DNA from 4 places in the Ruegeria sp. AL12 genome. Region 3 is predicted to be linked to each of the others. Evidence: riboswitches for the same ligand, from Rfam matches in the RefSeq annotation. Region 3 holds a riboswitch; each other region holds the start of a gene.
The links. A riboswitch is a leader RNA that binds a small molecule or an ion and turns the genes downstream of it on or off. The one in region 3 is predicted to bind cobalamin.

Region 1 (7,734 bases), on a different contig from region 3:
ACGACGCCCAGTCCCGCACCAATCACGGCGGCAAACAGGGCGCGGGGCAGGCGAAGGTCGAAGACGATCCGGTGCAAAGGCGTCATGTCTCCGTCCACCAGACCGGTTCCAAGGCCGATGGCCGAAAAAACTTCGCGCACGGGGATTGGGGTGGTCCCGTAGACGATGGACAACAGCAAAAGGGCGGTCAGAACAACCGCCCCCAGCAAAATCAAACGGCCCAATCGGACCATATCAGTTGGTCTCCGGGTGCATCGCCTTCGCCATCTTCTCGATCGCCTCGATATTTGCCGGGCCGGGCGTCAGTTCCTCGTAACGCAGGCCAATCCAGCGCTCGTTCTTTACCGCGTCCGTTTGTGACATCACCGGGTGATCCTTGAGGAACTGGAAAGTGTCCTCTGCGCCGTTGCCGGACTGATAGTCGAGCAGCACCAGAAATTCCGGGTTAGCCGCGGCGACGGCCTCCCACGACGTGCGACCCCAGCTGGTATCCAGATCATGCGTCACGTTCTCGCCACCCGCGGCTGCGATCATTGCATCGGGAATGGCGAACTTGCCCGCGGTAAACGGAGCATCGGCCGGCCCGTCCAGCAGGAATACGCGGGGCTTCGCCAGATCGGCTGTTTTTGCTTCGATGGCGGACAGTTGGTCCTTCCAGCGGGCAACCAGCGCCTCGGCCTTGTCCTCGACCTGCATGACCGTGCCCAGACGCAGAACGTCATCAAACAACAGGTTCATGCTGGCCTCGGGGCGATCCTTGTCCAGATGCACGCAGCTTTCGGATAGGATCATGGTCTTGATACCAAAGGGTTCCAGCGTGTCGGGCGTGACGTCACCGCCGGGTTTCATGCCATAGTACCAACCGGCAAAAAACAGATCGGGTTCGACGGCCACAAGGTTTTCAATGGTCGGGTATTTGGGGGCAAGCTCTGGGATGTCGCCACGCTGAGCATCAAAATCAGGGCTTGTTTTGTACCAGCCGGTAATTCCGGTAAGCCCCACGATCTTGTCCTGAAGGCCGAGCGCAAAGGCCATATCCGTCATGTTCATGTCATGCACGACCAGACGTTCCGGCGCCGAGTCAAAAGCCAGCGGTTCGCCGCAATTGTCCACGGTGACGCCCTCTGCGGCCACCCCACTTGCCAAGCCAGCGAAGACGACCACTGGCCAGAGTTTCTGCATCATATTTAAGTTCCTGTTATTATGACAGTTTCCGTTTTCGGATATCCAGTGCGGGGATCATGCGGCCTTCGTGCTGAAAGCACAGATAATCCACGCCGAATGTCTCACGTACCCGGTCTGGGGTCAGAACTTCGACAACAGGCCCGAACCCCGTCAGACGCGTGGCTTTCATCAGCGCCACATGGGTGGCGAATTCCGGGATCATGACCAGATCATGGACGATCATGACGACAGTTACCCCCAGATCAGCGACCAGAGACAGCATGTGCCCCTTGGCATCGGGGTCCAGATGGTTGGTTGGCTCGTCCAGAAACAGCAAGGACGGATTCTGGGCCAACGCGCGCGCGATATGTGCGCGCTGACGTTCTCCGCCGGACAGCTGACCCATCGTTTTGTTGGCAAAATGCGACAGCTCGGTCGTCGTCAGAACCCGTTCCAGATCAGCCTTGTGCTGAGCCATCGAACGTTCGCCTTGAATCGGGATTTGCCCCAGCGCAACATAGTCTTGCAGGCGCATCCGCCCGTCAGGCATTTCCTGCTGCCCGACCACAGCAATGGAGCGGGCACGTTGGCGGGCGGACAGGGTCCGAAGGCTTTGGCCTTCTATCCAAACATCACCCAAGGCAATCCGTTCGATCCCACACAGCAGTTTCAGCAGAGTGGTCTTGCCGGCGCCGTTCGGCCCTGCGATTGCCAGAATTGATCCTTCTTCCAGACGAAAGGATACATCCTGCAACAGGACATCGCCATTGAGCGCGTAGTACTCCAAATTCTCGGCAACCAGAAAGCTCATGATCCCCCCCCGGACGGCAATGCGGGCATGCGCGACAAGGTCTTTGCGAAAAGGGCCGGGGGGCGGTCCGAGGCGCTGGTCCAGCCATCGTCACTGTCGCCGAACTGGGTCGCGAATTCGACCAGGGCGGACAGGTCGTGTGATGTCGTGATATCGCCAAACAGGTACTGCGCTTTGCCCGGGGCCTGAAATCCGACGGTCATGGCCCGTTCACAACCTGCCATGCAGGCCACCATTCGGGTTTCAAAACCGTCAGGCAACCGGGCATCCAGCACGTCTTGCGCAGCCTCGGCAGACATCGCCCCCTGACATGTTGAACAGATCAGAACGTAGTGATCAGAATAGCAGGTCATCGCCATCTCCGTCGTTTGCCAGACGCAGACAGAGGGCACATACCCGGATATTACGCAAACGCGCCATCAAGCCTCCTTCCGAGACGCCCCGCCTCGGGTTGGTTTATAGTGCGATGGCAGGTCTCCTGACTTGCGGGTCGTTGCTTGGCCGACCTTCCCAACCCATGCGGGTCAGTGGTGAAGTGGCGTCGCTCACCGCTTACAGTTGCGGGGGCAGTCACGGACTTGGCACATTCCAGTGCCGCACCGTGTTCCCATTTTCATCCCTTATGGAACCATCCCGCTCAGCTAGTCTGGCAATGCCAGACTTGTCAAGCGGCAGACGAAGGCGTTGGTAGATGGAATTGCGACAGCTGACCCAGCTGTCCTGCTGCGCCAGCCCGGACCGAACGGTGTCAATAGTCTGATACAAGAAGGAAATCCGGTTCGGAATCTTTCTCGACCTTTGAAAACCGTGGAATTGGCTTTTCAAACCCAATGTCGGTGCGGTCGTTATTCACGGTCGATACCTCGCCAATAAGGCAATCGCCGCGCTCGGCCCAAAAAGCGTGCCAGATGCCGGGCATCAGAGTTACGCTTTGCCTCGGCTTCAGCCGCACGTATTCTTGGGGTTGCAAGGTTACGGGGCAGGCATCGCTGGGGACCGTCACCGGGTTGTCGCGGTCGACGCCACCGTTTGGATCCGACGCATGAATTTCCAGAACGAGATCGCCGCCGCCCCTGTTGATGATGTCTTCTGCCTTAACGATATGCCGGTGCATCGGAGAAAGCTGATCGTCTTTCGAGATCAACAGTTTTTCTGCACAGAGCATCCCACGCCCGGATTTCAGATCCTTCACCTCACCATTGTTTAGAGTGAACAGGAATAGGCAATGTTCGTCGAAATGGCCTTGTGCGTAATTGGTAATGTCCCATCCCAGCTTGCGGCTGCGGACAGTTTCGACCAAAGAGATGCGCATTTTCTCGGGCGATCAATCCGCAAAGGGTGGCAACACGGCTCCGAAAGATTGAATGAACGTCTGGGCTTAGGGCTTGAAGTGGTTGATTTCGGATCGTTTCATCATGCCATCCCGCAGATCAAAGTTCGTGCGCCCACGGGGGTTCTGCCCCGGCTCGGGAAACGGTCACGGCCGCCACGTCAGCGCCCAGTTCCATGGCTGCTTGCAGGCTTTCAACCGTCAATCCGCGCAGACCTGACTTGGTCAGATGCCCTGCGCGGCTGAGCTCGGTCAGAACGCCGGCGTTGAACGTGTCACCTGCGCCGATCGTATCGACCACCTCAACGGGCTTCACGGGAACCGAGACTTCGGAACCATCCGCCAGGTAACCGTGCGCCCCGTCACTGCCACGGGTGACGATGACAACGGAAGGACCCGCCTGCAACAGCACAGACGCTTTTGCGGATTCGGCTTCAGCGCCCGGAATGATCCAGTCCAGGTCCTCGTCTGAAACCTTGACGATATCCGCACGCGAGATCATGCGGTTCAAACGCGTCCGAAACCGGGTTTGATCCTTGATGAAATCCGGGCGGATATTCGGGTCCAGCATCACTGCCCGGTCGGAACCGTGGCTGTCCAGAAGGGCGGCATAGGCATCTGCGCAAGGTTCACACGCAAGGCTGATTCCACCGAGATACAGGGCAGAGACAGCAGGAAGCTGATCGGGCATGTCTTCGGGCAGCAACATCCGGCCCGCGGTGTTTTCATCGACAAAGCTGTAAGTCGCGTGTCCATCCGAGAGCTGCACAAAGGCAAGCGTGGTGGGACGGTCCGAGATGATCACATGTGTCGTGTCCACATGGCTCGCTTTCAGCGCATCAATCAATTGCTGGCCGAACATGTCCGATGACAAACCTGTCAGCATCCCTACCGGAACACCCAGACGTCCCATCGCGACGGCTGTGTTCAGAACTGCACCACCAGTATGTGGCACAAAACCAATTGCGCCCGATGCGGTCGGTTCTGAAATCATATCTATCAGCGCTTCACCACAGCACAGGATCATGTCTTGGTCCTTCTAGGTAAGAAACTTCGGTTAGTCTGGTTGCTGTCTCAGCGCGTTCTTGCAGAAGTTGTTTGCGCCGATGATCCCGAACTCTGCCTGTTCAGACACGTAAAGGTTCAGGGAGCGGCGCAAGTCGCTGAAGCGGCCGCCGCCGTTGAACGCATCCTTGAAGTTGTCACTGAATAGCCAGCGGTTTTTCTCGGCAACGCCGCCGACAAGGAAAACGCCCCCCTCCGGCATCAAGGTGACCGCCAGATCACCCATCAAAGCACCTAAGTGGGTGGTAAAAATCTGCGCCGCCTTTTCGGCGACCAGATCGGTGCCGTTGCGGGCATCGTTCAGAATGTCCTTTGCGGAGCGCGCCTGAGTTCGCGCTTGACCGGATGCCAATTCAACCGCCTGATAAAGGATCGGCAGGCCGGTTCCGCTCAGGAACATTTCTGCTTCCAGCGCCAGGCTGTCCCCAAAGAAACAGCCCGGTGCGATGCGACGTGCCGCCTCAAAGATATCAACTTCGTCGCGATGGCGCGGGTACAGGCCCACGTGCCCGCCTTCGCCGGAGACCGTGTGATACCTGCCTTCGGAAAAAAGCAAAGCACCAACGCCAAGCCCGGTTCCGGGCCCTACAACCAGCCGTGTGCCTGTGGGCGGCGCCTCCTGACCCTGCAAGACCGCAACATCCGACCTGGTCACCTCGGCCACCGACCACGCCGCAGCGGTGAAATCATTTATGACAAAAGTGCGCTCTGCTCCTGTTGCTTTCGTCAGCTCGGTTTCCGAAAGATCCAGGTTCGCGTTGGTCAACTGAATTGTTCCGTCCCTGACCGGCCCGGCTCCGGCTGCTACGACGGCCTGTGGGTTGGTTCCGATCTCGTCCCTGAGGTCATGGAACGCCTCGAGCAGGTCTTCCAATGTCCCCGTCGGGTGTTTCCGAAGATCTGCCAATTCTCCGTTCGTGACGACGCCCAGACGAGTGTTCGTACCGCCGATATCCGCAACCAGGTTCCAATGCTCATGCACGGCACCGAATGGTTGCGCTAACGGCTGAGAGACGCTCTGAGTACCGGACAGGGCGGATTTCAGCGCCATGAAAGACGCTTTGGGCGTTCTCGCAAGTGTTTCGAAATCCACGTCCACCAGTCCAAACCTCTTTTCGTACCCGAAGGCCCATTCATAATTGTCCAGCAGCGACCAGACAAAATAGCCATTCACCGGAACACCTTGTGCCAAAGCGTCCAGTACGGCCGCAAGGTGCTTGTCGAGATAATCGATACGATCATCGTCCTGCACGCGCGCCTCACTCGCCATTCCGTTTTCGGTGATATAGATTGGCAACGCGCCCGTATAGTCTTTCCTTGTTCTGACAAGAAAGCGGGTAAGGGCAGAGGGATCGATTTCCCATCCCATCTGCGTTTTGGGTAACGGTCCGGGAACCTCTTGCAGGCCGGGCCAGGCGGCGTCCGCCGGGGCAATCAATTTTCGGGTATAGTAGTTCAACCCGCACCAATCGACCTGTGTGCCGATGGTTTCAAAGTCGTTCTGCCAGCCCTTGGGCAGGTGCGGCTCCAACCCCTCCAAGGCGGTTTGGGGATATTCTTTGTTGAAAACCCCGCCTAGGAAGAACCGGTTGTAGATTGCATCGTAGCGATCTGCCGCAAGCCGCGCTTCCGTGCTGTCATCTGCTGGCTCTGACCATTCGAGGTTGAACACGGCACCCAGATTGCCCATCCCAAGACTGCGCATGGCCTGAATCGCCCGCCCGTGGGCCAACAAAACGTGATGCATCGCCCGGGCTGCGGCGCGGATATCGCGCAGACCGGGCGCATGGTGGCCTTCAAAATGGCTCAGCCAACTGACACACCAGGGTTCGTTGATCGGCGCGGCACTGAACATCCGGTCGCCGATCCGACCCATGATGACCTGCGTATAATCCGCGAACCAATCCGCGATATCGCGATTGCACCATCCCCCCTGATCCGCAAGCGCCGACGGCAATTCCCAGTGATAAAGCGTCACGCAGGGGCGGATACCGCGTTCCAGCAGGGCGTCCGCCAATCGGTCATAATAATCCAACCCTGCCTGATTGACCTGACCACGCCCGTCCGGCAGCACGCGTGCCCAGCTGGTCGAAAAACGATAACAGTCAAACCCGGCCTCGCGCACCAGATCGAAATCCTGTTCGAACCGGTTCAGGTGATCACAGGCCACGTCTCCGTTTTCCCCGCGCACCACGTTGCCCGGTGACGCCGCAAAGGTATCCCAATGAGTTTGCCCCGCCCCGCCCTGTGCGTGGCCTTCAATCTGGTACGCAGAAGTGGCAACACCAAAGAGAAAATCCTTGGGAAAATCAGCGCGTGCGTGTTTCATGGTTGCACCCTGTTAGGCGCAGGGCCGGTTGACCTGCCAACGACCAGCTCGGCCTCCAGCAGCCGGGTTTTGACGGGATCATTCGGGGATTTGATGCGCTGGATCAACATGTCAGCCGCCATTTCACCCGCCTGACGGACGGATGAGCGCGTTGCCGTGAAAATCGGAACATCCTGCCCGTTCTTCAAATAGGACAGGTCGTCGTCATGGGCGATCACTGACACATCCCTACCCATCTCAAGCCCGTTTTCGGACAGCGCACGCCGTACGCCGATGGCAGAGATCATCGATGAACACAAAATAGCGGTCGGAGGGGAATCGAGGCGCAACATGTTCTGCGTTTCGTGATGGCCGTAAACCTCTGTCATTTCAGCGCTGCGCATCAGATCGGCATCGGGCGCAAGCCCGGCCTGACCAAGCGCCTCAAGATATCCGTCGCGGCGGCGTTGGGCAAAATCCATATCTTCCAGACCGTTGATCAGAGCGATCCGGCGATGGCCAAGGTCAATCAGAAAGCGGGTGGCGCGCATGAACGAACTTTTGTTGTTCACGTCGATCCAGTCATACTGAGCATCGACGCCGGTCGAGCGCCCGTGCACGATGAATGGGACGCCCATGCGGGTCAGGACTTCGATCCGTGGTTCGTTCACTTTGGGGCCTTGCAGCACGACTCCGTCCACCGCGCCGCGCTGAAAAAGACTCCGATACGCTTCTTCAATCGAAGTGTCGTCGGCATTGGTGAACATCATGTCATAGCCATGTTCAGCGTATTTCTTTGCGGCACCGGCGACGAAATCCCCGAAGATCGGGTTGACCATTTCATGCCGGGACGAGCTGGGAATGACGTGGCCGATCACCATCGATCGTCCGGTCGCAAGCCCTTTGGCGCGACTGTTCGGCCGGTACCCGTGTTTGCGCGCCGCGGCTTGAACGCGCGCACGTGTATCCTCGCTCACTTCGGGGTACCCGTTCAGCGCCCGGCTGACCGTAGTTTGCGAAAGGCCCAGAACTTCCGAGAGCTGCTTCAGGTTCATT
Region 2 (7,734 bases), on a different contig from region 3:
ATACGGCACTACTATCCCGGAGAAAAGCCTTACCGAATGGTCTATGTTGAAGACCCCTTTGGTATCGTATTCGAAATCTACAGCCACTCGTATGAGCTGACCTACTCGTCTGGCGCATATACCTGAAGCCCGTAGGCCCGCGTCGATACGTGCTGGGGCGATGGCGCGGTTATCGCCCCGATCCTCTGAGGTTAGCTAGATTTCCTTCCGCGCCCGCAGCGCGGCCGTGATCGTCCCGTCGTCCAGATAATCCAGTTCTCCGCCAATCGGCACACCCTGCGCCAGCGAAGTCAGGCGGACCTGCCCCTCAAGCTGATCGGCGATGTAATGGGCGGTGGTCTGGCCATCGACGGTGGCGTTCAGCGCCAGGATGACCTCGGAAATCCCTTCGGCCACAACCCGGTCCTTGAGGCGGGGAATGCGCAACTCGTCGGGGCCGACCCCGTCCAGCGCCGACAGTGTGCCGCCCAGAACGTGATAGCGGCCTTTGAACACTCCGGCACGCTCCATCGCCCAGAGGTCGGCGACGTCTTCGACCACGCACAACTCGCCGGTTGCGCGGGCCTCATCGTTGCAGATGTCGCAGATGTCAGTGGTGCCCACGTTGCCGCAATTCAGGCACTCGCGGGCCGTGATCGCGACCTGCTGCATGGCATCAGACAGGGGCGTCAGCAGCAGGGCGCGTTTTCGGATCAGGTGCAGCACCGCGCGGCGGGCCGAGCGCGGGCCCAGGCCCGGCAGTTTGGCCATCAGGTCGATCAGGTTGTCGATGTCGCTGTTCGAACTCATGGCCAATCCTGTCTTGCGCCGGAGGGAGCCTCCGGCGGGAGTATTTCAGAAAAGATGAAGCTCAGAACGGCAGCTTGATGTCTGCGGGCAAGCCCATGCTTTCGGTCAGCTTGGCCATTTCTTCCTGAGAACGTTCGGTTGCCTTGGTCTGCGCATCCTTGATGGCGGCCAGGATCAGGTCTTCGACCACTTCCTTGTCATCGCCGTTGAAGATGGACGGGTCGATATCCAGACCTTTGAGTTCACCCTTGGCGGTCGCCGTTGCCTTGACCAGGCCTGCACCGGATTCGCCGACAACCATCATGTTGTTCAGCTCTTCCTGCATCTCGGTCATCTTGGTTTGCAGGTCCTGCGCGGATTTCATCATCTTGGCCATGTCGCCCAGACCGCCAAGCCCGCCGAGTCCTTTCAGCATAGTATTCTCCTGTGTCTCCGTTTGCGCTCTAGATACGGGCAGCAGCCACATGGCACAAGGGTTCTCCCGCCGGTCGGAGGCTCTATCGTTCCGGCCGACATGTTGATCGGCGCAGGCGTCAGCAGGATCGTGCCGCCCGTCTGCGACGCCATATTCGCCTGCAGGTCCGAAAAGCCTAGATCGTCCTTGGCGCGCATATGGCCTGCTGCCGAGACTGATCACACAGGGCAAAGAAAATCTGGGCGTGGTTCGAATGGCTACGCGGCATCCGGATCAGAAGTGTCACGGGCCGCCTACCGCTGGCCGGTGTCGCAACAAACGATCTGAGACATGCAGGCGGATGTGTTCGATTGAAACTTCGTTCAGCTTCGTTTGAAACAGGGGGTGACGGGCGGCGGGGTTAGTCTTCCTCGAACGGGTCCCACTCGTCTTCCACCTCGGGAAGCGCTTCGGTCTCGACCTTGGCGGCGCGTTGCTCCGGCGTTTCGATCCTGGTGATTTTCGCCTTTGGAAATTGCGCCAGTACCGCCTGCACCAACGGGTGTTTTTCGGCCTCGGATTTCAGTGCCAGCTCGGCCTCGTCCCGTATTTCTGCAATTGTGGGGGCTTCTCCGTCCGAGACGATCGAGACAGCCCACCGATTTCCTGTCCAGCGTTGCAAGGCTGAGCCCAGTCGTGGCGCCAGATCTGCCGGTGCCTGGGCGGCGGGCGTAAATTCGATTCGTCCGGGTTGATAGGAGACGAGGCGCACGCCGTTTTCCACCTCGACCAGCAACTTCACGTCGCGATTGGTCCGGATCAGTTCCACCACGTGGTCGAAGGTCGGGTACCGGGCAAGAGCCGTCTGGGCATCCTGCGCCAGGGCTGCAACCGGTGCGCCACCGGAACCGCGAGGGGACGGCGCATAGGCAGGTGGATGGGCCGCGCCAGCCGGCGCCGGACCGGTGCCCGGTCGAGATATCGAAACGCCGCCATTGGGCCCGCCCGGCGGCGGTGGCGGGGCATCTTGCAACCGTTTGATCAGCTCTTCGGGGCTGGGCAAATCCGCCACATGGGTCAGGCGAATAACGGCCATTTCAGCGGCCATCATGGCGTTGGGGGCAGCCGAGACTTCCTCGAGCGCCTTCAGCAGCATTTGCCACATCCGGGTCAGAACCCGCATCGGCAGAGCCTCGGCCATGTGTTGGCCCCGGGTCCGTTCGTCCGGAGAAATCGTCGGGTCCTGCGCCGCGTCAGGCGTGATCTTCACTACGGACACCCAATGCGTGATCTCGGCCAGATCGCGCAGCACCGCCAGCGGGTCTGCGCCTTCGGCGTATTGGCCGCTCAACTCGGTAAGTGCTCCGGCGGCATCACCGCGCAGGATCATATCCATAAGGTCCAGAACCCGGCCACGGTCTGCCAGTCCAAGCATTGCACGGACCTGATCGGCGGTCGTCTCGCCAGCCCCGTGCGAAATCGCCTGATCCAGCAACGAGGTCGCATCCCGGGCCGATCCTTCCGCTGCTCGGGTGATCAGCGCCAGCGCGTCTTCGGCGATCTGGGCGTTTTCCGCTTCGGCGATCTTGCGCAGCAGGCCAATCATGTCTTCGGGTTCGATCCGGCGCAGGTCGAAACGCTGGCAGCGGGACAGCACGGTGACAGGCACTTTGCGGATTTCAGTGGTTGCAAAGATGAACTTCACATGCGCGGGCGGTTCTTCCAACGTCTTGAGCAGCGCGTTGAACGCGCTGGTCGAGAGCATATGAACCTCGTCGATGATGTAAATCTTGTAACGCGCGCTGGCGGCGCGATAGCGGACACTGTCAATGATCTCGCGGATGTCGTTGACGCCCGTACGGCTGGCGGCGTCCATCTCCATCACGTCGACATGGCGGCCTTCCATGATGGCAACACAATGTTCGCACTGACCGCAGGGCTCGGTTGTGGGGCCACCGGTTCCGTCGGGTCCGATGCAGTTCATCCCCTTGGCGATGATCCTTGCGGTCGTGGTTTTGCCGGTGCCGCGAATGCCGGTCATGATGAAGGCCTGCGCGATCCGGTCGGCCGCGAACGCGTTTTTCAGGGTGCGCACCATGGCATCCTGACCCACCAGATCGGCAAAGGTTTCCGGGCGATATTTGCGGGCGAGAACCTGATAGGCGGGGCTGGAGCTGTCTGTCATGTCTTCTCGTTGGGATTCGGTGCTTGGGCACAGCGTAGTGGCCACCGTTGCCCGCGTCCACAGCGTGGCGCGATGATTTTTGATTTAGAAACGAGTCGCTTTCGCACTAAACTGCATCAGCGGATTTAATGGCTCATTTTTGTAAAGAGTTTTTTGGGGAGGACAGGATTCATGTCGCAGTTGGTGATCTACGCCCTGCAAGTCGGTGGCGGAACGCTGGCACTGACCTCGATGCCCGGACGCGGCGGAGATTACTCCAGCGACCTGGACATGATCGCTGCGTGGCAGCCGGGGCTTGTTGTTTCGATGACGACGGATGTCGAAATGCTTCAGGACGGGGCGCAGGAATTTGGCAGCGATATTCAAAGCCGCGCCAGCCGATGGGTTCACCTGCCCATCGAAGATTTCGGAGCGCCGACAAAAGCGATCGATGACGCGTGGCCGTCCGTCAGCGCCGCGGCCCGGCATGCGCTGTCCGGCGGAGGTCGCGTATTGGTGCACTGCCGCGGGGGATGTGGCAGGTCAGGTATGGTTGTCCTGCGGCTGATGGTCGAATGCGGCGAACGCGCGGACACGGCGCTGCAACGATTGCGGGCGGTGCGCCCTTGCGCCGTCGAAACGGATGCGCAAATGGCCTGGGCCTCTCGGCGCGCCCAGGCACAGGTCAGTCTGGATTCAGATTGAAATCTGCGCGGGCGCGCAAACAGGTTTTCGCGGCCGGATCGTGGAAACTTCGATCATCGCGCAGGGTGGGGTTTTCACGACGCCGGATGGCATCGCACTGACCGTGTTTCCGAAGATCAGGTCGGCATAGCCGTTCAGCGGCTCAATCGCGGTTTCGGGCTGCGTCCCGCAAAAGACACGAATGCTGTCTGATCGCGCGCGGAAAATTGCATGACATCCTTCGGTGCAATGTGACAGCTCGCTGCTGCCCTCAATCTCGAAATCGTCACTGGTGGCCGAGGTCGCCTGGGCCATGGCTTCGGATATCGAGCGCGCCAGCCGCGCCAAAGCGGGGCAGGTTTTGCCCGTCCGCTGACATACCGTTGCACTGAATTCATGTGTTTTTGTCTTCCAGATCATCCTGCGCCCTCCGCGCTTGGTGGACAGGATATTTGGGACAGGTGGAACAGCGTGATGCCGTCAGGACCTGCCCGGACACCCCGCCCGAGTTTCGGTTTCGTTTCCGATGGCAGGTCTCCTGACTTGCGGGTCATCGCTTTGCCGACCTTCCCAGCCGTCGGGGCCAGTGGTGTTTCGGCATCGCTTACCGCTTACAGTTGCGGGGGCAGTCGCGGATTTGGTTGTTGCCTGCATGACCAGACATTACCGCACCGTGTTCCCTTTTCATCCCGACCCCTTGTGGAGGCCGGAAACCATCACACAACCGCTAGCGTTTGAGTACGCACCGAGTCAAGCCGATCTTTTGGCCGGACGCTTGGTCATGCTGGATACGGTGTTGGTTCATGCATAGTGTCGAGGGTGTTGAGGTTCTGAAACCGGATTTACCAAGCGCAAAGCCAGAGAACATGTTGGACACAGAGCAAACGGTATTGACCGAAGAGTTTCGCTTTCCGTCCGGGCAGAAAACACTGTCTGCCCGGTTGTACAGCCCGCTGACTTCGCCCGAAATCGTCGTCGTTCTGAACAGTGCAACGGGTGTGCCGCGCGATTATTACCGTCATTTCGCACGATGGCTTGCTGCCGAGCAGGGTATGGCCTGCCTGACCTATGACTATCGCGATTACGGGCATTCCTTGACCGGCCGCCTGAAAGATTCGCGTGCGACCATGGCGGATTGGGCCTTGATCGACATGCCCGCGGCACGGGCGGAAATGCGCAGACGGTTTCCCAATTCGCAGCATTGGACCATCGGCCATTCGATCGGCGCGATGTTGGGGCCTGTGCAGCCGGATATCGATCTGATTGACCGGATGATCTGTGTGTGTTCGGGGCTGGTAACCCTAAGCGACCATCCATGGCCCTATCGGGGTTTGGCAGGATTGTTCTGGTATGGTCATGCGCCGCTTTTGGCCCGAGCCCTTGGCTACCTTCCCGGAAAGGCGATCGGGTTCGGCTCGGATCTGCCGGCATCGGTCTATTGGCAGTGGCGCAAATGGTGTACCGCGCCTTTGAATTATGTGCCTGAAATCGGGCATGAGTTACCTGCGGCGCAGTGGAAGGATTCTGGAACGCCCGTGGATTTGTTCACCTTCGAGGACGACCAGATGGTGCCGCCGGAAGCGGTTTGGCGGCTTGCGGATCTTTACGGCCCCGATGCCAACCGCCACCTGCTGAGCCCCGCCGATTTCGGGTTGCCCGAGGTGGGTCATATCGGAGCATTTGCCCGGCGCAATGCAGCGGTTTGGCCGCGACTGATCGCCTGATCAGACGCGGCGCAGGACGGGCCGGGCACCGTCCAACAATCACCGGGTGCGAAGTTTCTTTTCCTTCATGACGCCACGGACCATCTTGCCGAACGCTTTGTCCCGCGCCCGGGACTGCGCGACGGTTTCAGAATTGCGCTGATCTTCGCGCCGAAGCTTGCGCCACCGGTCCAATCGAGCCGGATCAAGCGTGCCGTGGCTGATCGCCTTTTGCACGGCACATCCGGGCTCGGAGCTGTGCTGGCAATCCGAAAAACGGCAGTCCCGGCTCAACTCGGTAAGGTCCGAGAAAACGTCGTCGATCCCGTCCCGAGCGTCCAGCAGGCGCAATGCGCGCATTCCGGGTGTATCGATCAACCAGCCGCCGTTGCGCATCCGGTGCAATGCGCGCGCGGTCGTCGTGTGCCGGCCCCGCGCGTCATCCTCGCGAATGTCCGAGGTGGCAAGATCCTGATCGGTCATGGTATTGGCAAGTGTCGTCTTGCCAACGCCCGACGAGCCAACCAGCGCCCCGGTCTGGCTTTTGGGGCACCAGGACAGAACCTTTTCAACCTCTGCCGGGTCCAGCGCGTTGATCGCCAGAACCGTCAGGAACGGGTCCAGTGATTGCACCTGTCCCGAGAAACTGTCAGGGTCCGCCGATTTGTCGGCCTTTGTCAGAACGACGACCGGGTAACACCCGGCCTGATACGCAAGCGCCAGATATCGTTCCAGCCGGGGCAGGTTGAAATCGGCATTGCACGAGCTGACGATGAACAGCACATCGACATTGGCTGCGATCAGTTGCATTGCGGGGCCTGTACCGGCGGCGCGTCGATGCAGCAGGCTGCGCCGGTCGAGCAAATGGCGCACGCGTTTGTCGTCATCGACGAGAACCCAATCGCCAACAGCATAGCTGCCGGTCGTTTGATCGGGGGTCAGCAACGGGACTTCGCCGTCAGGGTTCAGCCCGATCAGGCGGTCCCGATGAACGGAAGTGATGCGAAAAGGTGTGCAGGAAGGATAAGCCGCGTGTTGCGCAGCAAAGTGAGAGGACCATCCAAGGTCCGAAAGTGCAAGAAACATTGGTTTGCCTGTCGTCAGAAACAGCACTCCCGACGGATGGCGATCGCTCATCCCCGGGTCATGTGTTCAGGCAGTCAGTCGATACCGTGAGGTCAGAACCGTGCTGCCCGAAGGGTCTTTGCTACAATCATAAAGCCCTCCTGCGGCCAAGGTTCGTAAAGTGAGAGGTTGGACATCGACCCAAGCGGGGCTCGTTGTGGCTGCTTCCTTCCGGACCTGACCAGGTTGGCGAGGCGCTCGCCCGCGCCAACCTCTCGACTCTGGATATAGGGAAGGCTTCGGCAAAAGACAACCCGTCAGAGCGTCAGCCGAATGCGTGCAAAACCGTTTTCGTCAGGCTCCAGAATCTTGGGGGCAAACCTGTTCAATTCGTCGACATACTTGAAAGCACCGGGACCGGTCCGAAGAATGGTCGTCACCCCCGATTTCGGCATCAGAGAGAACGGATAAGGTTGTCGGGCCAATGGGTCGGGTGGCAGGCGGTGCGTCATGTAATCCCGCAAAATGTCCCGGATATCCAGCGGGGGCAGATCGATGGCCGGGGCCGATGACACATGCGGGAAATGTCCGCCCCCGCTTGCGCGATAATTATCGAGCGCAACGACAAATGCCTGATCGGGTTGCACGGCCTGGCCTGCGCAAGTCAGATGATGCACCCGCCTGTGGCCGGGATGGATCATTTGCCCCCCGACATCGTAACGCGCCGGTTGCGACGGGTCGATCTGATAGGACAGGCCAAAGATGACATCGAAATTGTATCCCGCCCGATCCCGGTCGAACAGCTCTGCCTCGGCGTCGGGGAATTGTTGGTTGAATGCGCTGGCTGACATCTCCAACCACTCCAGCAGCTGCGCGCCCGTGATCTGAGCCGCGCGCAACTCGTTGGGAAAGACATGCAGGTCCGCCACGTGACG
Region 3 (7,734 bases):
GATAAACCAGCAGATCCGGCAGACAGTCGATCAGACGAATGAACCAGGAAAACGGTGCCGGAAAATCCGTACGGAAACGACGACGCGCCATCGCCTTGACCACGCGATCCGCCGCATCCTCGGGCGACATCAGCATCGGCATCTTGAAACCGTTCTTCTCGGTCAGGCGGGTCTTGATGAAGCCCGGATTGACGATACGCACCGTCACGCCAGTACCCGCCAGGTCATGTCGCATCGTCTCGGCCAGAGAAATCAACGCGGCCTTGCTGGCTCCGTACCCGATGGCGGCGGGCAGCCCGTGATACCCGGCCAGTGACCCGATCAAAGAAACCTCTCCCTGGCCTGCCCGGACAAAACCCGGAACGGTTTCACCCAGAACCCGCAGCGCACCCAGATAGTTCACATCGCTCATCCTGAGCGACGCCTCGGTGTCCCATTCGACCGAACGCATGGGGTCATAAGCCCCGGCATTGTAAACCAGCCCGTCGACATGCCCCGCTTCGGCAACAGCCGAGCGAACAGAGTCTAAATCGGTCACATCGCACCGGATCGCGCGCGCATCCGGCAGTTCAGAACACAGTTCGGACAACCGCTCAAGATTGCGCGCAGACAGGATCAGGGAAGCACCCTGTTGGCCAAGCGCATGCGCCAAAGCGCGACCCAGCCCTTCGCTTGCGCCGATGATCCAAATGGTTTTCCCGTCAAAGCTGCTCATGTGTGGGCCGATTCAGTTGTGTTTCACGATAATACGGCCTCGCATCCGCTTCGGATCAAAACGGTAGCGCAGGTCACGGAAGCTCAAACCAGAAGCCATAAGGTAGTGCATCTGTTAAAAACTTCTAATCGGATTGATCCACTTATGCCTACCCTGCGTATCTTTTTGTAAACTGTCACATAAAGAGGCTGGAATGTTCGACGAACCCCGGGGCGTACGGAAGAAAATCGCGATTGTAGGTGCAGGCATTTCGGGACTTTCCGCCGCTTACTATCTTTCAGAAAACAACGACGTGACAGTCTATGAGGCCGAACCTCGGCTTGGTGGCCATGCCCGCACGGTGATGGCCGGAAAGAACGGGGATCAACCGGTCGATACGGGCTTCATCGTCTTCAACTATGCGACATATCCCTACCTGACCCGGCTGTTTGATGAGCTGGGCGTGCCCGTGATCGAAAGCGAGATGAGCTTTGGCGCGACAATCGACAATGGCCGCATTGAATACGGGTTGAACAATCTGCGCACACTGACCGCTCAAAAGCGCAATCTGGCGCGTCCGGCTTACTATAAAATGATCGCTGATATTCTGCGGTTTGGCAAAGAAGCCCCCGAAGCCGCCAAGGACGATGACACCACGATTGGCGAATTGGTGGACCAGCTGCGGCTGGGTCACTGGTTCCGGCACAATTATCTGATGCCGATGTGCGGTGCCATCTGGTCTACTCCGGTCGAGTTCGTGGATCAGTTCCCCGCACGCTCTTTGGTGCAGTTTTTCCGCAATCACGCTTTGCTGGCAAGTGGTCGTGCGAACCAGCATCAATGGTACACGGTCAAAGGCGGCAGCATAGAGTATGTCCGCCGGATCGACGCGGCCCTTCGTGCGCGGGGGGCGGAAATACGTCTGGCCAGCCCCGTTCAGAATGTATCCCGTGACGAGATGGGCGTCACCATCCACAGCCAGGGCGCCGTGGATCAGTTCGATGAAATCATCCTGGCCACCCATTCGGACCAGTCGCTTGCCATTTTAGGTGATGGCGCGACCCCCGCGGAAGCCGCTGCATTGGGCGCAATCCGCTACCAGCCCAATACGGCCATATTGCATTGTGACCCAGGTCAGATGCCAAAGCGGCGCGCCTGTTGGTCAAGCTGGACCTATCGTTCGCAAGCCGGAGATGTGGGGGTAACCTACTGGATGAACCGGCTTCAGAACATTCCGGACAGTGACCCGCTGTTTGTAACGCTGAACGCTTCATCAGAAATTCCCGCGGAAAAGATCTTTGACCAGGTCGAATTTGCCCATCCGGTCTTCGACAAGGCCGCCCTGAAGGCGCAGGGGCAAATCCGCGAGATGCAGGGACAGAACCGAACTTGGTTTGCCGGTGCTTACAACCGGCACGGATTTCACGAAGACGGGATAGCCAGCGCGATGCATGTCGTTGCTCGAATAAATGGCGCCCCGCAAACCATCGGAGCTGAAAATGGCATTCCTGGGAAAGACCCGGCCCTATCTGTTGCCGCTGAATAAGGCGATATGGCGCACAGCGTTTCTTGCACTTTCCTTGCTGATCCCCAATGGGCTGGTCGCGTCACCGGTCACGGAAGAACTGAACGATGCCCAACTGCGCGGAACCGCGACGTTCCGCTATCTGGGTTTGCCAATCTATGACGCCAAACTCTACACGCCCAAAGGTGCGCCGTTCAGTTGGAGCGAAGATATCGCCCTGCAACTGACCTATCGCAAGAACATCAAGAAGAAAGCGCTGGTCAACTCGACACTTGACGAGATGGACCGCATCGGCCGTTCAGCACCCGTTCGCGACCAACTGAACCGGTGTTTCAAAGCCGTGGCAAAAGGGGACAGTTATCTGGCGGTTTCTGATGGTCCCGACAAGGTCAGTTTCTGGCTGAACGGGCAAAAGACCTGCACCATGGCGTATCCGGGCATCAAGCGCAGTTTCATGTCCGTGTTCCTGGGAGACAACACGCGGTCCGCGTCTTTCACGCGCAGGCTACAGGGGCGGTGATGCTCTATCCCCGGGTCAGTCTCTATGCGTTGATGCTCGCTGCGGCGGGTATCCCGCTTTATATCCACTTGCCGCGCTTTGCAGCCGTGAACCTGGGTATTGGCCTTGGGGTCATTGGTACGGTGCTGCTGGTGATCCGCTTGGTGGATCTGGTGCAGGATCCGCTGATCGGTTGGGCAATCGACCGATGGCCCGGCGGCCAGCTTGCATTTGCGGCGATGGCGGCTTTGGGGCTGGCAATCGGGTTTCCCCTGCTTTTCAATCTGCCGCAGGGTGCCAGCGTGCCGGAACTGGTCGCGATCCTGATCTTGCTGTTCTCGGCGTACAGCCTGGGAACCATTCTTCTGTATGGTCGCAGCGCAACTCTGGCGAAGCGAACCGATCCGAAAGAGCTGATGATACTGGCCGCCTATCGTGAAGGCGGGCAGTTGACCGGGGTGGTCATCGCAGCCAGCGCTCCGGCCCTGTTGGTTGCTTTCGGGGCACACTCCCAAGGCTACCCCGCATTCGGAGCGTTTCTGGGGCTGCTGTCCGTTCTGACCCTGATACTGACGATCCCGATCTGGCGTCGCAGACCGATCACCGGATCAGGCCTGTCCTTTGCAGGGCTGGGTCAGGCAGGTGGCTTGCGCCTTCTTGCGCTGGCTTTGGTCAACAGTCTCCCGGTTGCCATAACCTCCACCCTGTTTCTGTTTTTTGTGGAAGACCGGCTGCAACTGCCGGGCAAGGCGGGTCCTTTGTTGATCCTGTTCTTCCTGAGCGCAGGCGCGAGCGTCCCGCTCTGGGCAAAACTCAGCAACAGAATTGGCCCGAAACAGACTCTGATCATCGCCATGCCCCTCTCGATCGCCGGCTTTATTGGCGCTGCCACACTGAGTGCAGGAAACGTTGCGGGGTTTGCAATGATCTGTCTCGCCTCGGGCGCGGCGCTGGGCGCGGATATGGTCGTATTGCCGGCCATGTTCTCGGTCGTGCTTACACGGGCCGGGCTGAACGCATCAGCCGCGTTTGGCATCTGGTCCTTCGCTGGCAAACTGGGCCTCGCCCTGGCTGCCTTTTTCACTCTGCCGCTGCTGGAACGCAGCGGTTTCACCCCCGGTCAAACCAATTCCGCACAGGCACTGGAAACACTCAATCTTGCCTACGCGGTGCTGCCCTGCATCCTGAAAGTCGGAGCGTTCGGGATGGTGTTGACCCTGCCCACCGAGGTCACAAGCAAATGAACGCTTTCACCATCATCCTTCTGGTCCTTCTGACCGCTGTCTTCATCCGTGCAAGGCTGCTGAGCTTTCGCGCGCAATCGCCGTCCGATTACAGTGGCACTGGGCCAGATTTTTCCCTGAAAAAGCACCTGAACGGAGAGATCTTGTCCGAGGGCCTGATCTATGGCCCCAACGGCAAAATGTCGAACAGCTTTGTCGCGCGCATGTCCGGCGAATGGCAAGGCAACTCGGGCACGCTGACCGAATACTTCACCTATTCCAACGGAAAACAGATGACCCGCAAATGGTACCTGACGCTGGGAACCGGCAACACGTTCACGGCAATAGCGGATGATATCGTGGGCGAAGGTCGGGGCATCATCTCGGGGTCCACGGTGAAACTGACCTATCGTATCATTCTGCCAGATGACGCTGGTGGACACACACTGGATGTCACCGATTGGATGTATCTGACAGAAACCGGCGTCATCATGAATCGGTCCGAGATGCGCAAGTTTGGCGTCAAGGTCGCGGAACTGATCGCCACAATGCGTCCAAGCCCCAGTTCGAAACCGATTCATCCAAGTGGGTCAAACGGGTATGACGCGACTTCGGAAAGGAAGCCGTTGCAATGATCACCTTTCGCTCTTTCATCGCCTGCGTCGCCATCGCAAGCCTTGCACTTCTGGCGGCCTGCTCCAGCAAACCGAAGGTACCCAAAACGTTTCTGTCGGACCGACAGTTGAACCTCGAGGAATTTTTCGAAGGCAAAACAGTGGCCTACGGTCAGTTTCAGGATGTTTTGGGAAATATCCCCCGCAGATTCACGGTTGATATCGACGGGACATGGGACGGCGAAACCCTGACACTGGTCGAAGACTTCGTCTACGACGATGGCGCGACGGAACAACGCATCTGGACATTGACCAAAACCGGAGAGGATGCGTGGACCGGTACGGCTCCTGGCGTACTGGGTACCGCCAGCGGGATTGAACGCGGGGATACGTTCAACTGGAAATACAAGATCGACCTGCCGATCAAGGACGGGACCATGCGTGTCAAATTCGACGACTGGATGTGGCTGCTGGATGACGACCGTCTGCTGAACCGCGCCTATGTCTCACGCTATGGCGTCCGTCTGGGTGAAGTCATCCTGTTCTTCGAGAAGAAATAGGGCTGCCAGGCCCGGTTTCATCACAAAAGTCAGTAGAAAATAAACTCGTCCACCAATGCTGTCGTCGATCCCTTGACCTCACCGGCCGTGTTCGCCCTTGGCCCGTCCGGGGCTGCACCCTCGGCGCGTTCGCAGCCGTCGACCTTCAAGCGCGCGCGTTCTATCTGCCCCCAGAGGAAAAACAGGCCATCTCGTTTTCCCATGAGGCGCGAAGGAACTGTTGTCCGCAAAACACCTGTTTTCGGTTTTGGCATCTGCTCTCTTACTGCCTCCGGTGTTTTCCACCATTTTCGGAAAACGTAATGGTTTTTCCCGAAAAAGACAATTTTTTATGGACAAAATGAGGTTTTCTACCGGCCGTTGACAGGATGGACTGGCAACTCTCGCATGACGGATATTGGCCTTTTTCACCTGCCCCATTGAAAGCCAGCACTATCCCGAACGGATCAACTTCACCTAAAAGGGTTTGCTGCAAACCTCCTTCATTTGGCCTGACACTCTCTTTTCCAGCCATGCTCAGGCGACGCCCAGCGTTTCGTTTCTGATCAGAGCAGCCGGGCCTTCGCCGTCGCGGTTGGGGGACAATTAGGCGGCGCCGATGTCAGACGTGGCCGCATCCATCGCAAGGCCATCGGCCACCGCAAAACGCCATGCCGGCGGGCCTGCCACGCCCCTGTGCCAAGGACTGTGATCCCGGCGCCGTCCACGCTGCCGGAAAATTTCCATGTCTGTTTTGAAACCGGAAATGTCGCAAGCATTTCAGCGCCCAAGCGGGTAAAAAGTAGGCTGCCATCGTGAGGTGCCGCTGTTTGATTCTCAGACAGCGGAGAATTGGGAAGCCGGTGGAATTCCGGCACTGCCCCCGCAACGGTAAGGAAGGTCAGGTTCGACAATCAACCACTGGGACGAGGATCCCGGGAAGGTGTCGCAACCGGGTGCAAGCCCCTTTCAAGTCCGGAAACCAGCCTCTCAGATATGTCAAACCGCGGGTGGCGGTGGGGGCACGGATTTCGGACGTGGTCCTCGCGCGCCTCCGGACGGTTCCTCCCTGTCACCTGCCCAAGCAATGCCGCGGGGCGCGGCAGGAGAGCCAGAAGTGAACAACATGCAAAGCCTGTTGGCGCGTCGAAACCCGGGTTACGCTCTGGAGCAGGCGTTTTACACCGATCCCGAGATTTTTCAGACCGACCTTGAAACCATCCACTACCGCGACTGGCTATTCGCCATTCCGGCGTGTGAGCTGGTGAAGTCGGGCGATTATGTCACCTATAATGTAGGCGCCTACCGCGTGATCATCGTACGGGGTGCAGACAATCAGATCCGCGCCTTTCACAATACTTGTCGCCACCGTGGATCGATCATTTGCAAGGCCGCAAAGGGTAATGCGCCCAAGCTGGTATGCCCCTATCACCAATGGACCTATGAGCTGGACGGCTCTTTGCTGTGGGCCCGCGACATGGGGCCGGACTTTGATCCCAAACAGCATGGTCTGAAGACTGTCCATTGCCGCGAGCTTGCCGGGTTGGTCTATATCTGTCTGGCGGATGAGGCTCCGGATTTCGACGTGTTCGCCAATATCGCCCGCCCGTATCTTGAGCCGCATGATCTGGGGAATGCCAAGGTCGCCTTTGAAAGCTCGATCATCGAGAACGGCAACTGGAAACTGGTCTGGGAAAACAATCGCGAATGCTATCACTGCGGCGGAAACCACCCTGCGCTGTGCCGGACCTTCCCTGATGATCCGGGTGTGACGGGGATCGAAGGTGGCGAAACCCCAGCCTATATGCAAGCCCATTTCGACAGGTGCCAGGCTGCGGGTATGCCATCGCAGTTCTATCTGCACGAGGACGGCCAATATAGACTGGCGCGGATGCCACTGAAAGAAGGGGCCGAGAGCTATACGATGGACGGGAAATCCGCCGTGCGCCGTTGGTTGGGCCGGTCGCCCTTTGCGGATGCGGGATCGCTTTTGAAGTTCCACTATCCGACCACGTGGAACCACTTTCTTGCCGATCACTCGATTGTTTTCCGCGTCACGCCGATCGGCCCGACAGAGACCGAGGTCACGACCAAATGGCTGGTCAACAAGGATGCGGTTGAAGGCGTTGACTATGACGTGAAACGCCTGACCGAAGTCTGGGTCGCCACGAATGACGAAGATCGACAGGTGGTCGAGGACAACCAGCAGGGCATCAACAGCCCGGCCTATGTGCCCGGCCCATATTCAGCCATTCAGGAATCCGGTGTGCTGCAATTCGTGGATTGGTATTGCAACACAGTGTCGGCCCGCCTGGCCCCTGACTCAATGGCGGCGGAGTAAGTCTGATGAAAGACCTGAACACGCTTTCATCAGCCGTCTGGCAGGATGGAGAGATGCTGGAATGTGTCTCGGTCGTGCCCGAGATGCCGAACACTGCCAGCTTTTCGTTCCGTGCCCCCTCGGGGGCGCAGTTCGCCTATCACCCCGGTCAGTTCCTGACGCTCGAGATTCCGGCGCCCGACCAGCCCGGAGGCGTTGTGCATCGCACCTACACGATCTCATCGTCGCCGTCGCGGCCGCGGTCGATCACCATCACCGCCAAAGCGCAACCCGACAGTATCGGCACGCGCTGGATGCTT
Region 4 (7,734 bases), on a different contig from region 3:
GCGGGATGCCCGTCGTTCGATCCGGCCACCGTTCTCAACGCTGGAACCCTTGACCACCTGACTGGTCTTCAGACCCTCAACACCGCGATTATCGGCCATCACTTCCCGCATTGCGGCGTTCTCGGCAGCGGCAAACTGTTCAAGCAGCGTCATAGGTGGCCATCACGATTTTGATTGTTTCGGTGATCCCGCGACGTTGGCAGGACTGGCATCGGGCTAAGAAATATTCGGGGTCAAATTCAGCGGTGTTTGGGGGTGGTTGGTACGACACGTTTACCCGTGTCGTTATCTGGGTGCTGCACTCGCACATTCCCCGAAGGGCTGCTGCATATTCGGCCTTGGCTACTGCGAACGCGTTGATTGATATGCTGGGCGGTCTTTGCTTCGCGGACATGCTTTGGTGGCCTCCGTCTAGCCATTGGCGGTTACCCACTGGTTCAGAATATCTTTGCTGGACTTGCTGTCTGGTGCCACGCGCAAGTATCCCCCACCGCTGGTGATTTCGTGCATTGTTCCGTCACGGTGATAGGTGGTCGGTTGGCCGGTGTGTCGGGCGATGCAACGCCGCGCGTGTTTGATCATGCTGGACACTTTTGCGTCACGTACGATTTCGGCCAAATCTTCGCGCATTTTCACCACCAAGGACACGCCGGGACAGGCGCGTATGAGGTATCATAGTACCACCGTGTGTTTTGGCAAGACTCATTCAGATTTGGCGTGATCGGGCGTAATTCCGCGTAAATGACACCTGTTTGGATAGCGATTTAGACCGGTTTTTATAGCTTTTTACCGAAAGGCATTTTTGGCGTTAGATGATGAAATCCAGTCCCCCGCGCGGTGCAGGCCCCCCGAACTATGTTTGGCGATACCCTCCCCCAGACTTTGACGATCACGGTCGCCACTGTCAGTGCGTCACGCAACGGATCGCAACGTGTCACCAAGCAACGCAATTGATCTGATCGTAACGTGAACACATGTGGTGCGACCTATAACCCTACGCCTATACCCTCTTTCGTCCCGTGATCGTTCCGTCGGGTGGGGCCAGACCTTTGACTGACAGCGTGGTCTGCTACGTCCAACACCTATAGCCGATTGACTAGGGGATTTGCTGGGTCTTCGTTGCGTACGATGTGGCCCGCTAACGGCCCCGAACTTCCGACAGCGTAACAATACTGCATGTAGATAAAGAGCGCGTTTCCAACGCTCTTTATACTACGTAGTAGTATAGGGTTGGAAGGAAGGGGGTTGGAACATAGTTGGAAGGGGGGGAAGGTGGCAACCTATAGACACCTTCTTATGTAATGACGCCGTTTCGATGGCGGTCCATCTTGGTAAACTTCTATAACATTTAGCACCAAAAGATTTTCCAGTGCCTTGTTGAATTGTCTCTTGGTCACACCTTCAGCTTTCGGATGATCTGCAAACAACACACACGCATTGATCCTGCTGTTACTGTCACTGACTTTGCGATCCTGTTCGGTGAACAGGTCCAGCAGTTCCAAGAATTTCGACTGCCAACGATTCAACGCAGCCTGATCCACCGTTGTGTCGGAATCTTTCTGCCGTTCAAAGCACCCAGCGGACCAACGCAGGTTCACATCGTCGTTCGCAGCCGCATAGTTCGCCTTCATCCGTTTCATGACGCGCAGATCGCTGTCCAGTTCTTCGCCGTCCTGTTGCACACGATCCAGATAGATGCGTGACCGTACGCTGTTGTTCCAGCCTGTACTGCCACTGGTGCCATCGCCCGTCGCCATGCCGGTCTTGGATGGATGAGCCAGCAACACCACGGCGCACCCGAAATCAATCGCAATTCCACGCAACATGCCGATGAACTGGCGGGCTTGGGCTCGGTCGTTTTCATTGCCACCGTTCAGATCGGCCAAAGTGTCCAGCACGATCAGACGCGGCTGGATCAGGGCAATGTGGTCGCGTAGCTGTTGCATCACCGGTGTGGGCTTCAGAACGCCGTTCAATTCCGGCGCTGCAATTATCGCATCCTTGCCCGCCATCGGCACAATCGTCAGATCGCGCATCATATTGAGAGGCACCTGGTAACCGCCAGATATATCGTACAGACGCCGGTGCAGTTCGTCCGCGTCGTCTTCAGCGGACAGATACAGCACGGGACCAGAGCCCGCATCCATGCCCATCCACGGACGCCCCAACGACGTACTGACAGCCAGTTGCAGGGCCAGCAGGGATTTTCCGACGCCACCATCCCCGCCCAGCATCGTGACGGTGTTCAGCGGAATCCAATCCTTGACCAGCCATTCGCGTGGCGGGATCGGTGTCATCGCCAGTTCGTACGCTTTGAATGTGGCCATCGTGACAGGCGGCTGCGGTGCTACAGCAGGCATCACGGCCATGTGTGCGGCCAGATCAGGCGGCACAGCGGCTGGCATGTGCGTCATGTGACGTTCGGCCCGTCTGCGGTCCATCACGACCTGTACAGCGGCTGGCAGGGCTCCACCGTGCGCAGCCTTGACCATATGCACCAGTTTGCCGAACGTGATCGACCCGTCAGGGCTCAAACCTTTCCAGATTTTCAGCGTGGTTTTTGGCTGGTTCTTCGGTGCCTGTGCAGACCAACATTCGAACAACGGCCAGCCATCATCGCCCAGCGCATGCTTGATCGAATATCCCACATCGCGCCACGTGTCGTAATCATGATCCGGGTTCGGAAGAACGGCCAGCAATTGCCCGACCGTCGCGAAATCAACCGGGTCCGTAACGCTTGCGGTGTGACGTTCGTTAGCCAGTGCCATGTGCCCCCGCCTTGCAAGGATCGCATCGCGCACGGCTGGTGCCTTCACTGGCTGAATTTCATAACCGGGCAGTTTGTCAAAGGTGAGCACCGCACCGCGCTTGCCGTTTGCGAAAAACCCGGCCCCGTTCTTTTCACCGCTGGTGTGCTGGTCGTCACCTTCCATGCGTTCCATCAGCAGACGAATGCCGGTCTGGCTGGCCGAAACTTCGGCATATGTCCGACTTGCCGACAGGACACCCAGCGCCCACGGTTCGATATTGCCAGACGCAGGATCGCGGCAATTGTCCAGATCACCGATCACCAGTGCGCTGCCCGGTCGTGGCAGGTATCCGGCTGCGTAGTGGGTAATCTCGCCCACCGGTGTCAGGCCGGTCAGCAACGCGGACAATTCCGCGAAGGTGTATCGGGCCGCTTGGTCCGCAGATACCGGGCGGTCAAAGTTGACCTGTTCGTGCTGGTACTCACTGGCCACGCGGTCGGTCGGAAATTTGCCGGTCTTGCCGGTTTGTGGAACAGGCGGTGTGACCGCAAAGACCAGCCAGTTCCGTTCGGCTGTGGCCCGTTCCCAAGCGTCTTGTTGCGGATGTGGCGGTGTGGGGTTAATGTCGTTCATATCTGACGACCCTTTCGGCAAAACAGGGTTACGATTTCGGCCCGCTGCGCAGCACACGCAGCGGGTTTTTCTTTGCCTTCGGATCGCGTCAGTTTGGACTATCGCCCACCACCGTCAGCCCTTCCATCATTGGTAAAACCGCATTGCCCAGCAAGCTAAAAAAACCTATAAAAACAATGCTATAGACACACTAGAGATTAGCTAACTTAGGGAAAATCAAATGGACTTGGACGCCATAATTCAGCAGCGGATCGACGCAATAATTGCCGAAAAGCTGGGTATCCGTGAACACGACGCAGCCAAAATTGCAAATCCGTGTACACCGGTTCGATTCCGGTACTCGCCTCCAATACCTCCAATGACTTACGGTACTTTGTCTTTCTTCGAGGTCCAGTATCCAACCAAAATTTGGATTTTTCGTGTTTCGATCTGGTTCTGTTCCATCCGACTGCGAGCATTCTTGGCATATGCCGCCAGCTTGCGTTCAGGCAACACCTCGCCGTACTTCCTTGGCATCTTCATCTCGAAATGATCAGAATTGGTGACCTGAACCATTGGTCCCAGCCATTTGGGTACAGACCTTTCTTGTAGTCAGATTGCGATCAGGGACGGCCAAGCAGGCCCATTGCGCGGTTCAGGCAGCCGCAGAATGGTGCCGCAAACAAAGCTGTCGGATTGTCTGTCGTCCATGGCTGGAATTGACCTGCCATTACCTATGCTGCTTCGACCTGGTTGGAACGGCATCGCGCCGGTACGAAACGTGCTGACTTCTTCATGCAATTTGTCCAATCCTTCTTTCTGACGCGTTCGTCAAATGGGGTTCCCGAAAGCATTGCTCACACAGCAGCCTTTGAGCAATTTTATGTCTCAACATCGCCAAAAAACGAAACTTCATGACAACTCGGGAAGGATGAACTAGGACTCTAACAAAGAAAAAGTTCTGGACGTATTGTGGAACACATTGCCTTTACCTTCGAGATGGGGGTCGTTTGCACCCTGCTGGCATTCACCGTTTTTCTGTTCGTTTCCGAGATCATAAGGATCGACCTTTCCGCCATATTGGTTCTGGTTCTCATAGGCTTGCTCAGCTACGCGCCCGGGCTGGGAAATCTGGCGGATGTCACCCTTCTGTTCGACGGCTTCGCATCCAATGCGGTCATCTCGATCATTGCGGTCATGATCGTCGGGGCCGGTCTGGACAAGACGGGGATCATGAACAAGGTGGCTGCCGTCATCCTCAAATACGGTGGCAAATCCGAAGGCAGGGTTGTACCAATCATTTCCGGCACCGTTGGCGTCATATCCTCGTTCATGCAGAATGTCGGCGCCGCTGCTCTGTTTCTGCCGGTTGTCAGCCGAATTTCCACACGGTCGGGCATACCGCTGTCGCGCCTGCTCATGCCGATGGGATTCTGCGCCATTTTGGGCGGCACCATGACGATGGTGGGGTCGTCTCCTCTTATCCTGCTGAACGATCTGATCCTGACGGCAAATGACAGTCTGCCGGCCTCTCAGAAAATGGAGCCCTTCGGCCTGTTCTCGGTCACGCCGATCGGTGCGGTTCTGATCCTGACGGGAATTGGATACTTTCTGCTGTTGGGACGCTGGGTTTTGCCCGAGGCTGAAGGGCCTGACAATACGGGTACCGGACAAGGGACACAGGAATACCTGCAAAGGGTCTATGGCCTCAAAGCCGATGTGTTCGAAGTCGTGGTGCCCGAGGACAGCCCCTTGGTCGGCGAGATTCTGGCCGACATCAACCACGAAAACCACCTGTACATCATTTCCACCTTCTATCGCGGCAAAACCTCGATGGTTCAGGTTTTGACAGCGGAAATTGCAGCGCCGTGTCGGCTGGCCATCGTCGGCCGCCGTTGGGAGGTCGAGAAGTTCGCCGAGAAATATGGGCTGACCGTTCTTCCGGATTTGGACATTTTCGTCGAAGAGTTCGCCCCAACCAATGCAGGCGTGGCCGAGGTGGTCATCACGCCCGACAGCAAGCTGATCGGCAAATGCCCCCGCGAGCTTTTGTTTCGCAAGACCTACGGGATGTCGCTGCTGGCCATTCACCGCGGCGAAGAGACGCTGAGCCATGTCGAGACCGAGGATCACGAATCCACTCAGATCGGGCTCGAAAAGTTTCAGGCGGGCGACATGCTTGTGGCACATACCAGATGGGACAACCTGATGCGGATCAAACGAGATCCGGATTTCGTCGTTGTGACGACGGACTTTCCTCAGGACGAGCTGCGGCCGCAAAAAGTCGGCTGGGCCCTGGCATTCTTCGCCATTTCGCTGTCGTTGATCCTGTTCACGGATGTCCGGCTTTCACTCTGTCTTCTTACCGGCGCGGTGGGCATGATGCTGACCCGTGTGCTCAGCGTGGACGAGGCATACCGCGCGGTCGGATGGAACACCGTATTCCTGCTCGCCTGCCTCATACCTTTGGGACAAGCCGTGCAGAACACAGGCACGGCCGCGTGGATCGCGCAGCAGATCATGATAATTCTGGACGGCTGGCCGCTCTGGTCGCTGCAAACCGGCATCGCCATTCTGGCGACGGCCTTTTCTTTGGTCATGTCCAATGTGGGGGCCACGGTTCTGCTGGTGCCTCTGGCGGTATCGATTGCGGTGGCGGCGGGTGGAAACCCGGCCGTCTTTGCCCTGACGGTCGCCATATCGACCTCGAACAGCTTCATCATCCCAACCCATCAGGTAAACGCGTTGATCATGGGTCCGGCCGGATACAAGGTGATGGATTTCGTCCGCTCCGGCGGGATTATGACGGCGCTGTTTCTGGTCGTCTCGCTGCTCATGATAAACGTCATCTATTAGCGCAAGAGGATCCGGGGTGTTCGGTGGTCTTTTCCCATCATCGGGACAGGTACAGTCAAGGCTCCCGTTCACCATGGTCTACGCCCCTTGCTGAGATACCGTTCGTCGCCCGGCCCATCTCGGGCTGAAGCCCGGCACACCATGCCGCCCATCGACGCCCACAGGTCGCTTTCCATGCCTCTGCATCATTCTTGCACGCGACTCGCTTGACAAGCAGGCCAGCGGTGCCGCATGTCCCTTTCGTTGGTGTCGGTGACAGCCGATGAAAAGGGAATGCGTCAACGGTCTTGCCGCCAAACGCAGCCGCCCCCGCGACCGTGAACGGAGAGGATGCCCAATGCCACTGGCCCGAAAGCCGGGAAGGCGGGACATCCGACAGAGGCCCGCCTCTGGCATCCGCAAGCCGGGAGACCTGCCAACGACCGAAGTTGAAACCGGGCGGGGTGTTCCGGTGTCGGGTCCATGACCAATCGTGGCCCGCATGAAACCCCGTCCCCCGCGAAGAGGATTTGGGGGGATGAGAGACATGACCGAGACCGCACCAGTCGAGTTGCTGGTCTGTACCACCTGCCGTCGCGGCCTGCCTGTCGAAGATGACGCGCAACGCCCGGGCGCTTTGTTGCACAAGGCCCTGGAACAGGCAGACCTGCCCGACGGTGTCACCGTGAAAGCCGTTGAATGCCTGTCAAACTGCGATCAAGGCTGTTCGATCGTGTTGCGCGGGCCGGGCCGCTGGACCTTCGTGTATGAAAACCTGAACGAAACAGATCATGTCGACGTCATCGTCGACGGCGCGACCAAGTATCTGGCCACTGAAGATGGTTTGGTGAAATGGCGCGAACGCCCCGAACATTTTCGCAAGAACTGTGCCTCGCGCATTCCCCCCATTGGAGCCTGACATGTCGAACCTCGAAAAACTCCCCGTCACAGTGATCACCGGCTTTCTGGGCTCGGGCAAGACCACTTTGGTGCGTCACCTGATGCAGAACCCGCAGGGCAAGCGCCTTGCTGTCGTGGTCAACGAGTTCGGCGATGTGGGCGTCGATGGCGACATCCTGAAATCCTGTGCCATTCCTGATTGCCCGGCGGAAAACATCATGGAACTGGCCAATGGCTGCATCTGCTGCACCGTGGCAGATGATTTCATTCCCACCATCGAGGCCCTGATGGCTTTGGAGCCGCGCCCGGATCACATCCTGATCGAAACCAGCGGTCTGGCCCTGCCGAAACCGTTGCTCAAGGCATTCGACTGGCCTGACATCCGCTCGAAGATCACCGTCGACGGCGTGATCGCCCTGGCCGATGCCGAGGCTGTGGCCGCAGGCCGTTTCGCGCCCAATGTCGAAGCGGTGGACGCCCAGCGCATGGCCGATGACTCGATCGACCACGAAACGCCCCTGTCCGAGGTGTTCGAGGATCAGATCTCGTGCGCAGACATCATTCTGCTGACCAAGCCCGACCTCGCCGGCCCCGAAGGCGTGGCCAAAGCGCGCGAGATCATCGCCGCCGAGGCGCC

Region 1: another riboswitch for cobalamin. It lies ahead of ACR0C6_RS08815 (DUF1636 family protein); the one in region 3 lies ahead of ACR0C6_RS15300 (aromatic ring-hydroxylating oxygenase subunit alpha).
Region 2: another riboswitch for cobalamin. It lies ahead of ACR0C6_RS19375 (hypothetical protein); the one in region 3 lies ahead of ACR0C6_RS15300 (aromatic ring-hydroxylating oxygenase subunit alpha).
Region 4: another riboswitch for cobalamin. It lies ahead of ACR0C6_RS07580 (DUF1636 family protein); the one in region 3 lies ahead of ACR0C6_RS15300 (aromatic ring-hydroxylating oxygenase subunit alpha).

Annotation. Positions count from the first base shown of each region.
Region 1 covers NZ_JBQFXN010000002.1:208,707-216,440, reverse strand. Annotated here, with positions in the region: gene ACR0C6_RS08830 (FecCD family ABC transporter permease) at 1-233, opposite strand, end outside; gene ACR0C6_RS08825 (ABC transporter substrate-binding protein) at 235-1,185, opposite strand; gene ACR0C6_RS08820 (ABC transporter ATP-binding protein) at 1,202-1,975, opposite strand; gene ACR0C6_RS08815 (DUF1636 family protein) at 1,972-2,328, opposite strand; cobalamin riboswitch at 2,427-2,623, opposite strand; partial or broken gene ACR0C6_RS08810 (D-lyxose/D-mannose family sugar isomerase) at 2,724-3,341, opposite strand; gene ACR0C6_RS08805 (carbohydrate kinase family protein) at 3,406-4,332, opposite strand; gene ACR0C6_RS08800 (glucokinase) at 4,363-5,421, opposite strand; partial or broken gene ACR0C6_RS08795 (GH1 family beta-glucosidase) at 5,395-6,699, opposite strand; gene ACR0C6_RS08790 (LacI family DNA-binding transcriptional regulator) at 6,696-7,733, opposite strand.
Region 2 covers NZ_JBQFXN010000012.1:6,229-13,962, forward strand. Annotated here, with positions in the region: gene ACR0C6_RS19350 (lactoylglutathione lyase family protein) at 1-126, shown strand, start outside; gene recR (recombination mediator RecR) at 196-789, opposite strand; gene ACR0C6_RS19360 (YbaB/EbfC family nucleoid-associated protein) at 851-1,204, opposite strand; gene ACR0C6_RS19365 (DNA polymerase III subunit gamma/tau) at 1,605-3,368, opposite strand; gene ACR0C6_RS19370 (protein-tyrosine phosphatase family protein) at 3,540-4,052, shown strand; gene ACR0C6_RS19375 (hypothetical protein) at 4,044-4,451, opposite strand; cobalamin riboswitch at 4,543-4,764, opposite strand; gene ACR0C6_RS19380 (alpha/beta hydrolase family protein) at 4,898-5,755, shown strand; gene rsgA (ribosome small subunit-dependent GTPase A) at 5,795-6,820, opposite strand; RNA gene ffs (signal recognition particle sRNA small type) at 6,979-7,077, opposite strand; gene ACR0C6_RS19395 (bifunctional 2',3'-cyclic-nucleotide 2'-phosphodiesterase/3'-nucleotidase) at 7,117-7,734, opposite strand, start outside.
Region 3 covers NZ_JBQFXN010000006.1:69,888-77,621, reverse strand. Annotated here, with positions in the region: gene ACR0C6_RS15345 (SDR family NAD(P)-dependent oxidoreductase) at 1-715, opposite strand, end outside; gene ACR0C6_RS15340 (NAD(P)/FAD-dependent oxidoreductase) at 909-2,240, shown strand; gene ACR0C6_RS15335 (hypothetical protein) at 2,194-2,739, shown strand; gene ACR0C6_RS15330 (MFS transporter) at 2,739-3,962, shown strand; gene ACR0C6_RS15325 (DUF3833 domain-containing protein) at 3,959-4,576, shown strand; gene ACR0C6_RS15320 (DUF3833 family protein) at 4,573-5,115, shown strand; gene ACR0C6_RS15315 (hypothetical protein) at 5,145-5,369, opposite strand; gene ACR0C6_RS15310 (hypothetical protein) at 5,378-5,629, opposite strand; gene ACR0C6_RS15305 (hypothetical protein) at 5,701-5,841, opposite strand; cobalamin riboswitch at 5,896-6,099, shown strand; gene ACR0C6_RS15300 (aromatic ring-hydroxylating oxygenase subunit alpha) at 6,221-7,435, shown strand; gene ACR0C6_RS15295 (FAD-binding oxidoreductase) at 7,441-7,734, shown strand, end outside.
Region 4 covers NZ_JBQFXN010000001.1:1,500,074-1,507,807, forward strand. Annotated here, with positions in the region: gene ACR0C6_RS07555 (hypothetical protein) at 1-153, opposite strand, end outside; gene ACR0C6_RS07560 (hypothetical protein) at 412-630, opposite strand; gene ACR0C6_RS07565 (AAA family ATPase) at 1,281-3,383, opposite strand; gene ACR0C6_RS07570 (hypothetical protein) at 3,747-3,938, opposite strand; gene ACR0C6_RS07575 (SLC13 family permease) at 4,362-6,218, shown strand; cobalamin riboswitch at 6,446-6,652, shown strand; gene ACR0C6_RS07580 (DUF1636 family protein) at 6,745-7,116, shown strand; gene cobW (cobalamin biosynthesis protein CobW) at 7,118-7,734, shown strand, end outside.